3 regions of the Streptomyces sp. KMM 9044 genome follow, and region 2 is predicted to be linked to each of the others. Evidence: riboswitches for the same ligand, from Rfam matches in the RefSeq annotation. Region 2 holds a riboswitch; each other region holds the start of a gene.
What was found. A riboswitch is a leader RNA that binds a small molecule or an ion and turns the genes downstream of it on or off. The one in region 2 is predicted to bind cobalamin.
Positions count from the first base shown of each region.

Region 1: another riboswitch for cobalamin. It lies ahead of HUV60_RS02455 ((2Fe-2S) ferredoxin domain-containing protein); the one in region 2 lies ahead of HUV60_RS26630 (cobalamin biosynthesis protein).
Region 3: another riboswitch for cobalamin. It lies ahead of HUV60_RS31225 (ABC transporter substrate-binding protein); the one in region 2 lies ahead of HUV60_RS26630 (cobalamin biosynthesis protein).

Region 1 is NZ_CP113910.1:520,428-523,662, reverse strand. It holds gene HUV60_RS02465 (ABC transporter substrate-binding protein) at 1-964, opposite strand, end outside; cobalamin riboswitch at 993-1,173, opposite strand; gene HUV60_RS02460 (hypothetical protein) at 1,164-1,583, opposite strand; cobalamin riboswitch at 1,757-1,937, shown strand; gene HUV60_RS02455 ((2Fe-2S) ferredoxin domain-containing protein) at 1,983-2,390, shown strand; gene HUV60_RS02450 ((2Fe-2S)-binding protein) at 2,454-3,152, shown strand.
Region 2 is NZ_CP113910.1:5,903,429-5,906,663, forward strand. It holds gene HUV60_RS26625 (cobyric acid synthase) at 1-343, opposite strand, end outside; gene HUV60_RS26630 (cobalamin biosynthesis protein) at 340-1,320, opposite strand; cobalamin riboswitch at 1,443-1,585, opposite strand; gene HUV60_RS26635 (hypothetical protein) at 1,728-1,949, opposite strand; gene HUV60_RS26640 (inorganic phosphate transporter) at 1,984-3,225, opposite strand.
Region 3 is NZ_CP113910.1:6,961,273-6,964,507, forward strand. It holds gene HUV60_RS31215 (hypothetical protein) at 1-61, shown strand, start outside; gene HUV60_RS31220 (aldo/keto reductase) at 345-1,364, shown strand; cobalamin riboswitch at 1,663-1,871, shown strand; partial or broken gene HUV60_RS31225 (ABC transporter substrate-binding protein) at 1,933-2,862, shown strand; gene HUV60_RS34140 (hypothetical protein) at 2,880-3,146, shown strand.

The DNA of each region.
Region 1 (3,235 bases), 5.4 Mb from region 2:
TACCGATCAGGGTCGCGGTCAGTGGGAGGACGACGAACCGCTTGTTCCTGACGGCGGGTACGTCGGCGAGGGCGGGTTGGGAGAGCAGGAACTTCTTCTTCTGCTCGACGCCGCCTGCGCCGGCGTAGTCGTAGATGGCGATCACCTCGGGCCTGCGCTCGACAACCTGTTCCCAGGAGACGTCACCGAAGACCTCGTCGAGGTCGGCGAACACGTTCTTCCCGCCGGCCAGCCGGATCAGCTCGGTGCCCAGGCCCTTGCCGCCCGCGGTGAAGGCGCTCTTGTCGCCGCTGTCGTAGACGAAGACCGGTACCTCCGGCTCCCCCTCGACGGCGGACGCGGCCTCGCCGACCCTGCCCCGGAGGTCGGCGACCAGTTCGTCGGCACGGTCGGACACGTCGAAGATCCGGCCTATGGTGCGGACCTCGGCGTAGGTGTCCTCCATCGTCAGCTGCTTCCCGCCGCAGTACTCACGGTTGAGGTACGTGTCGATGCCGGCATCGGCGAACGCCTTGCGGGAGCGGCCCTCGTTCTCGGCGAAGGCGCTGCCGTAGCCGCCGTAGACGAAGTCGGGTTCGGCGTCGAGGATCCTCTCGAACGACGGTTCCCTCTGGGCGAGTTCCGGTACCGTCTCGAAGTCCTTCCTCAGCTCCGGCAGTACGGCCGAGTCGGGGAAGGCGGTGCCCACCATGTGGTCCTCCAGACCGAGGGCGAGCATCAGTTCCGCGGGGTGCTGGTGGATGGTGACCACCCGGGACGGCGGTGTGCCGTACGTCGTCCTCACACCGCAGTTGTCGATGGTGACGGGAAAGCCTCCGGGCACGGTCGAGGTGGCCTTCGCGTGGCCGGCGCCGTCGTCGGACGAGCCGCAGCCGGCGGTCAGCAGGACCGCCGACAGTGCGACCGCCGCGGCCGTCGTGCGACGGCACTGGCGCTTTCGCGCAGGGGTGAGCAAGGGAAACACGTGAAGCCTCCTGGAGTCCGCGCTCCTTGGGACGGGCCCGCGACAGGCCAGTGTCCTGACTCCCGGATCGACGTTCCCCTCCGCCTTCCCGCGCGGCGCGCAGTGGCGTGTCGGAGGGGCGCTCCCCGGTCACAGTGGCGGGACCGTGCCGGATTCGCACCGGCTTCCTGTCTCCCGTCGCGGCGATGACCAGGTGATACTACGTTTCCCCGGGGCGAGGGCGAAAGGGCGTACGGGACCGGCCGTACACCCCTGCTGTCGTGCCGGTCCGCACCGTCGGGCCGTCACCGCGCCGCACCACCTTGGACGGGACGACCTCGCGGGCGAGCGGTTCCTTGGGGCGAGGGCGAAAGGGCGTACGGGACCGGCCGTACACCCCTGCTGTCGTGCCGGTCCGCACCGTCGGGCCGTCACCGCGCCGCACCACCTTGGACGGGACGACCTCGCGGGCGAGCGGTTCCTTGCCCGCGAGGTCCAGGATGAGGACGCAGCCCGGGGCCAGGCAGGCGCGCGGGGGTGCGCAGCACGCGTACGTCGTCGCCGGGATCCCCGTCGCCGTGGTGTCCGGCGCGACCGAGGACGGGACCGTCCGGCCGGGCCGCCCGTGACGGCACCGCACGCCCGCGAGGCGGAACGATGTTCCCGTCCGTGCACGAACACGACGGCCCGACGGGTGCCGCGCATCCCGCGCATCCGGCCCGGCCCTGTTCCGCGCGCACCGCGTACGCCCGGTCCGCCCGGCCGGTCCCCTCGGGGACGCGGGCGGGGGCCATCGTGGTGCGAGGGCCCGCGCGATGGAATGATGGCCGACGACAGGGCGACGGCGGAACGAGGAAGCCGGTGTGAATCCGGCGCGGTCCCGCCACTGTGATCGGCGAGCGAGACCCGCACATGACCACTGCCCGCACCAGGGCGGGAAGGCGCGGAGCGCGCATCGACCCGAGAGCCAGGAGACTCACGCGGTCGCCTCCTCGACGCGTCCCGGGGCGGATCTCCCCGGAGAGAGGAACGATGCCGCATGCCCGCCGAAGCGAGCACGGCCGGAACGACGTCCGTCGACGTCGCGACCCCGGGGCCCGCCCCGGCGCCCTGCAGAGTCGTCGTGTGCAGGGACTGCTGCTGTGGCAGCCCGAAGGTGATCGGTGTCGACCACACGGCGCAGACAGCGCGCCTGCGCGCGGAGGTACCTGTGCGGGTGTCCGAGTGCCTGGACGTGTGCGAACAGGCCAACGTCATCGTCGTCCAGCCCTCCGCGGCGGGCCGGGCCGCCGGCGCCCGGCCCGTCTGGCTCGGACTGGTCAACGACCCGGACGCCATCGAGGACATCGCCGCCTGGGCACGCGCCGGCGGACCCGGAACAGTGCCCCGGCCGGAGATCCTCGACCTGTACGCCATCACTCCACCGCGGCGGCGTACGGCTTCCTGAGACCACGCTCACCCATTCATCGACCCTGTGTCGGTACATCCGCCGGAAGGGAAGCGCCCCGACATGACCGAACATGCCCGGGCGGCTGCCGGGGCCGTCGCCGCGGCTCTCCGGGACGTGACGGCCCTCGGCGGGTTCTTCGCCGTGCACGTCGGTGGCCGGGACGAGGGCTGGCATCCGCTCGACCACTCCTATGCGAGGGGCTTCACCGACCTGGCCGAGGCCGTGGCGCACCGGCACCACACCCGCGAACCGCGGATCGGTGTGTCCATCGTCCACCTCGGACACGCGGCACGCCTGTGGTCCCCCGCCCTCGCTTGCGCACTGCTGCACGGCATCGTCCTGGACCTGACGGAGTTGCAGCGTGCCGACGACGGACCGGCCCTCCGTCTGCCCCGCCCTGCCGGCTGGTACACCGAGCGGTTGCCCGAACCCGTTCTCACCCTGAACGAGCAGGTGATGGGCCATCTGCGGGGGCTCGCGGCCGGACTCCGTGTCAGGATCGCTCCGCGTCTGCTGGACGGGAACGCCGCCTCCGCGCTCGTCGGGGCGTCCCACGCCCTGCTGGGGGCCCGCCCCGGGCTGCGCGAGCCGCTCACCGGCCTCACGGCCGAACTGCTGAGTACCGGACGGCTTGCGGGCACGGGAATGATCACCGGACCGGATCTCACGTTCCGACGCCGCAGTTGCTGCCTCTACTACCGTGCGCCGAACGGCTCCAAGTGCGGTGACTGCTGCCTGGCCGGCCGAGACGGACCGTGAGCAGCCAGGACGCCGCGCGGGCCCACCGGCCCCGCGCAGGAGAGTGTTCCGGTGAGGGGGGGGGAGACCCCGAACGGGGCAGG
Region 2 (3,235 bases):
CCAGGAGTTGCTGTTGCCGCCCGCCGTGGTAGCCGCGCGCGCTCAGCTCTCCGACCGCCCGGCCCAGCAGGACGACCTGGCTGCTCCGTTCCCCGCCGGGCTTGAGCAGCACCGGGTTCATCAGCGCGTGCGGCTCCACCCGGCAGGCCTGGGCCTGCATGGCCTGCGCCCGGCCGATCTCGGCGCCCTCCCGCGTCACGAACGAGTTCAGCGACATGTTCTGCGCCTTGAACGGCGCGACCTTGACGCCCTGCCGCACCAGCCACCGGCAGATCCCGGCGGTCACCACACTCTTGCCGGCGTCCGACGTCGTACCGGCGACCAGCAGGCCCCCACCGCTCATGACGTACGTCCCTTCCCGCGGCGCGCCGACCGCATCGCCGCTCGCACCGCGGGCCGCGCGACGGCGCCGGCACCGAGCGCCAGCCAGCCGACGCGGCGCGAGAGCCGTACCGCGCGGTCGATGTCCTCAACGGCCACGGCACGGCCGCCGCCGTTGAGGACGGGCCGGTGCTCGACCCGCCCGGCGTAGGACAGCGTCCCTCCGAGCCGCACGCCGAGCGCGCCCGCGAAGGACGCCTCCACGGGCCCGGCGTTGGGACTCGGATGCGTGGCGGCATCCGCGCGCCAGGCCCGCACCGCGCCCCGCGGGTCCGGCCCGGCGGCCGAGGCGAGGACGGCGGTCAGCCGCGCCCCGGGCCACCCGGCGACGTCGTCGAGGCGCGCGGAGGCCCAGCCGTAGCGCAGGTGGCGGGGGGACTTGTGGCCGACCATGGCGTCCAGGGTGTTGACGGCCCGGAACCCGAGCAGCCCCGGCACACCGGCGAAGGCCCCCCACACCAGGGCGCCCACCACGGCGTCGGAGGTGTTCTCGGCGACGGACTCCACGACCGCGCGGGCGATCCCGTCGGCGTCCAGTGCCTGCGGGTCCCGCCCGCACAGGTGCGGCAGCCGCGCCCGTGCCGCGGCGATGCCCTCGGCGGTCCCGGACTCCAGGGCGCGCCCGATGGCTCGGGCCTCCCGGGCCAGCGACGTCCCTCCGACGACGGCCCAGGTGGCCGCGCCGGTCAGGGCGACGGAGGCGGCGGGGGAGGACCGCACACAGCGGGCGGCCAGGCTCCCCAGAGCGACGGCCCCGCCGACGCAGATGGCGGTGTGCAGCGCGCCCCGGCCCCGGTCGTCCCGCCACAGCATGTGTTCCACGGCAGCCGCGGCCCGCCCGAAAGCGGCGACCGGATGCCCTCGGCGGGGATCGCCGAGGAGCAGGTCGCCGAGGAGGCCGGCAGCGGCGCCGTACGCGAACGCGCGATCGGCACCCATGGGTTCAGCCGGTGAGGGATCCGGTGGGGGCGGTCGCCCCGGGCGGGGGCGGGGCGTCGTTGGTCGACCTCGACAGGCAGCCGGGCATGACGATATGTCCTCACTCAGGGTGTCCACGCCCTGGTTCGACGAGACCGGCGGCGAGAGTTCCTGGCTCCCGGGGTGGTTCACCCCGGTGACAGTGGCGGGACCGCGCCGGAATCGCACCGGCTTCCTCTCCTGCCGCCCGTAGTGGCTTCGGCAGTCCACCATGGTCCGGAAGAACCGTCAACTTGCCGTTGACCTGCGAGGCTGAAGTGTGCTGAGGCCCACAGAGGGGTTCGGGAGGGTGAACCCCGAAGGCGGCACGGGCACGGTGAACGGGCGGTACGGAGGCAACGCGCCCCGCACCGCCCGTCGCGCGGCCGTCAGGCCATGATCAGGTGGATCCCGTACGCCACCGCCGCCGCGCACGCCGCGAAGCAGGCGTAGGCACCGGTGACCGCGAGGGCCGCGGACCCGCCCTGGGCGGCGGCCCGTTCACGGCGGGACAGGCCGGTGATGCCCAAGGTGAACAGGGCCACCAGCGCCACGGTGACCACGAGGCTGACGCCGAAGACGGAACCGAGGGCGGCCCAGTCGATCTTCATGGTGCTCTTCTTCCTTCGCGTCCTGCTGTGGGGGTCAGACCGTGGTCTTGGCCGGAGGGGCCGTCGGGTCGGCGGGGGCCGGGACGGTGGCCGAGAGTTCGTCGCTCACGTGGCCCGCCGGCGGGATGGCCACCGCGGCCATGGCCGCGGTCACGACGCCGCTCTGTTCCTCGTCGGTCTCGTTCACGTTGGTGTGGTCGATGACCTCGCGCCGGGAGATCTTCCAGATCGCCGCGCTGGAGCCGACCAGGAAGACGGCGACGAGGGCGGTGCCCCAGCCGCCGAAGCCGCAGACCCACTCCGCGATCGCCGCGACCAGGGCCGCCGCAGGCAGCGTCAGGCCCCAGGCGACGAACATCCGGGTGGCCGTCGACCAGCGGACCACGCCGCCCTTGCGGCCCAGGCCCGCACCCATCACCGAACCCGAGACCGAGTGCGTGGTGGACAGGGAGAAACCGAGGTGGGAGGAGGCCAGGATGACCGTCGCGGCGCTGGTCTGGGCGGCGAAGCCCTGCTGCGGCTGGAGGTCGGTCAGGCCCTTGCCCATGGTGCGGATGATGCGCCAGCCGCCGAGGTAGGTGCCGAGCGCGATGGCGATGCCCGCGGAGAGGATGACCCACATCGGCGGGTCGGAGTCCGGGGCGAGGGTGCCGCCGGTGACCAGGGCCAGGGTGATGATGCCCATCGTCTTCTGGGCGTCGTTGGTGCCGTGGGCCAGGGAGACCAGGCCGGCGGAGGCGATCTGTCCGGCCCGGTACCCCTTCTCGGAGGCCTTGCTGTCGGCCGATTTGCGGCCCATGCGGTAGGTCAGCCGGGTCGCGAACATCGCGGCCAGGCCGGCGACCAGCGGCGCGGCGATCGCGGGGATCAGTACCTTGGTGACCAGGACGTCGCCGTGCACGGCGCCGAAGCCCGCCGAGGCGACGGTGGCGCCGATCAGGCCGCCCATCAGGGCGTGCGAGGAACTGGACGGCAGACCGACCAGCCAGGTCAGGAGGTTCCAGAGGATCGCGCCGACCAGTGCGGCGAAGATGACCTCGGGACGGATGCCGGCCTCGTCGACGAGGCCCTTGGAGATCGTGTTGGCGACCTCCACGGAGAGGAAGGCGCCCACCAGGTTGAGCACGGCGGACATGGCCACCGCAACCTTGGGCTTGAGAGCACCGGTCGAAATGGTCGTCGCCATCGCGTTCGCGGTGTCGTGGAAACCGTTCGTGAAATCAAACGCGAGTGCGGTTACTACCACAATCGCGAGGATCAGCGAGAAGCTTTCCATTTACCCAGGC
Region 3 (3,235 bases), 1.1 Mb from region 2:
CACCCTCGGTCCGGTGTGGGCCCACTTGGCCGACCTCGCGGTCGCCCTCAAGGACACGTGACGGTTCTCCACCGCCGCCGGACGGCCGATCCGGTGCGGGAGCGCACCACCGGCCCCGGCCGCGACGGCGCACCGGCGCGTCCGTACCCGCCGTGACGAAGACGGCGGCTGCCGTCCTTTCGGCCGCGGTCGCCGTACCACTGTCGCACTTGTAAAGCGGAACGCTGCTCCGTATTATTTCCGGAGCGGCGTTCCGCTTTTTCGTGGTGTCGGAGTGGACGTCCGGCAACCAGGCCACGCCGCGCCCTACCACAACACCCCACTCCCTATGGAGGAACACGGCCATGCAATACCGCACCTTGGGCCGCACCGGCGTGCAGGTCAGCTCCCTCGCGCTCGGCGCGATGAACTTCGGCAGGATCGGACGCACCACTCAGGACGAGGTCACCGCCGTCGTCGACGCCGCCCTGGAGGCAGGGATCAATCTCGTCGACACCGCCGACGCGTACAGCGGCGGCGAGTCGGAGGAGATGGTGGGCAGGGCCGTCGCCGGGCGTCGTGACGACATCGTGCTGGCCACGAAGGCGACGATGCCCATGGGGGACGAGCGAAATCATCAGGGCAGTTCGCGCCGCTGGCTGGTCACCGCCCTTGAGGACAGCCTGCGCCGCCTCGGCGTCGACCACGTCGACCTCTACCAGATCCACCGATGGGACCCGCACACCAGTGACGAGGAGACCCTGTCGGCGCTGACCGATCTGCAGCGCGCCGGAAAGATCCGCTACTTCGGCTCCTCGACCTTCCCGGCGCACCGGATCGTGCAGGCCCAGTGGGCCGCCCGTGACCATCGCCTGAGCCGCTACGTCACCGAACAGCCCAGTTACTCGATCCTGCAGCGCGGGATCGAGACCCACGTGCTGCCCGTGACCGAGGAGTACGGCCTCGGCGTACTGGTGTGGAGCCCGTTGGCCTCCGGCTGGCTCTCGGGTGTGGTCCGCGAGGGCCGGGACGTCACCACCAACCGCTCCACGTTCATGCCGCAGCGCTTCGACACCGCCGTCCCCTCCAACCGGGCCAGGCTCGACGCCGTCGAGCGACTCGCCAGGATCGCCGATGAGGCCGGCCTGACCATGATTCAGCTGGCGCTCGGATTCGTGACCGCGCACCCCGCTGTGACCAGCGCGCTGATCGGCCCTCGCACACTGGACCACCTGCGCTCGCAACTTGCCGCCGTCGGCACCGTGCTCCCCGCCGACGTGCTGGACGCGATCGACGCCGTGGTCACCCCCGGCACCGACCTGGCCGCGCACGAGAAGAACGACACCCCGCCCGCGCTGCTCGACCCCTCGCTGCGCCGCCGTTGACCCTCCGGGGGCCGCGCGCCGAAGGGGAACGCGCACGGCAGGCCGTCGCACGGGTGCTCCCCGCGACGGCCTGCACGGAACGCGCCGTGGCCGGCGCCGACGCAGGTCGCGGTCCGTTCGGGGCCAGAATGCCGGTGTCCACACCGGCGCGGCTCGGCGGGAGGCGTCCGTCCACCCGTGAGGACAGCTGCAGCGTACGCGTCCGAACCCTCTGAGCAGTCCCATGTCCGACCGGTCCGCCACCGACGGCACCGGACAGGGCAACCCCATACGCTCCGTCCAGGCCGCCCGGCCGATCTTGGTACGCTTCCGAGCCAGTCGTGCCACATCCGAGGCCAGGGAATCCGGTGGAAATCCGGAACTGACGCGCAGCGGTGAGGGGGGACGGGCGGAGCATTCATGACGCCACTGGGGCGGCCGGCCGGAAGAACGACGCGCACTGCCCCGGGAAGGCGCTCCGTCCGGGCGAACCCGAGTCCGAAGACCTGCTGGCACCAGGCCGCCATGGGCGGCGGGGTCCTCCGCAGGCCAGGCTCCGCGTGCGAGTCCCGACAGGCAAGGCGTCCCCGTGCCCCGTGCTCTCCCCGCTGCCGTGCCGCAAGCCCTTCTCATCGCTCCCGCCCTGCTGCTCACCGCCTGTGATGGTGACCCCGGAGACGACGGCGCCGGCAAGGGCCCGGACAAGCCCGCCGCGTCCGTCCACCCGCTCGCCCTCGACAACTGCGGACACCAGGTCACAGTGAAGTCCGTACACCAACGGGTCCTCTCCCTCAACCAGGGCACCACCGAGATCCTGCTCGCCCCCGGCCTCGCCGAACGCATGGCCGGCACCGCCACCTGGACCGACCCGGTGATGAAGGACCTCGAGAAGGCCGACGCGTCGGTGCCCCGCCTGGCGGACAACGGTCCGTCCTTCGAGAAGATGCTGGAACCGAACCCGACTTCGTCACCGCCTCCTTCGTCTCCACACTCGGCAGAGGCGGCGTCGCCACCCGTGAGCAGTTCGGGGAACTGGGCGTACCCACGTATGTCTCACCAGCCGACTGCGCCGCCGGAAAGGGCAACGACAGCGGTGGTGACGGCTCCCGCAGTGAGCCGCTCGCCCTCGACACCGTCTACGCCGAAATACGCGACCCTGCGTGCGTGTTCGGCATCGAGGAACACGGTGACAAGCTGGTCGCGGAACTGAAGGAGCGGGTACGCAAGGCCACCGACGGCCTGGACGCTTCCGGCACCTCCCTCATGTACCGGCTCGCCAACTCGCAGTCGCCCTACCTGGCAGGCTGCTGCGGCGCCCCCGGTGCCATCACCCGCGCGACCGGTGCCGAGAACGGCCTTCTCCGACACCCACGACGAGTGGCCGCAGATCAACCGGGAGACCGTCGCCGACCGCGGCCCCGACGTCATCGTCCTCGGCGACCTCACCCGCAGGTCCCGGACCGCGGAAACCGCCGAGGCGAAGATCCGTTTCCTGGAGACCAATACGGCTCCGGCAAGTCGACACTGCTGCGCCTGCTGGCCGGCGTCCTCACGCCATCCGCCGGCGTCGTCCGGCTCGACGGCCGGGCCCTGCCCGAGGCCGGCCGCCGGGCCGTCGCGCGCGCCGAGGACACCCTCGTGGCCTGGAAGCGGGCCGAGAACAACAAGGGCACCTTCCCGCTGTCCGGCGGTGTCGTGGCCTTCAAGAACTTCGTGGGCGCGGCCAACGAGCGCAACACCGTCCGCGACACCCCGGTCACCGGCAACACCTGCACGCTCTTTGAGCCCGCCGGACTGTGCTGAACTCCCCGCCGCACCACCGACCCGTCCCTCACCACCCCGCCCCCAGCTCCCGCCCTCCCTCGCCACGGCACAACAGAAGAAGCGAGGCG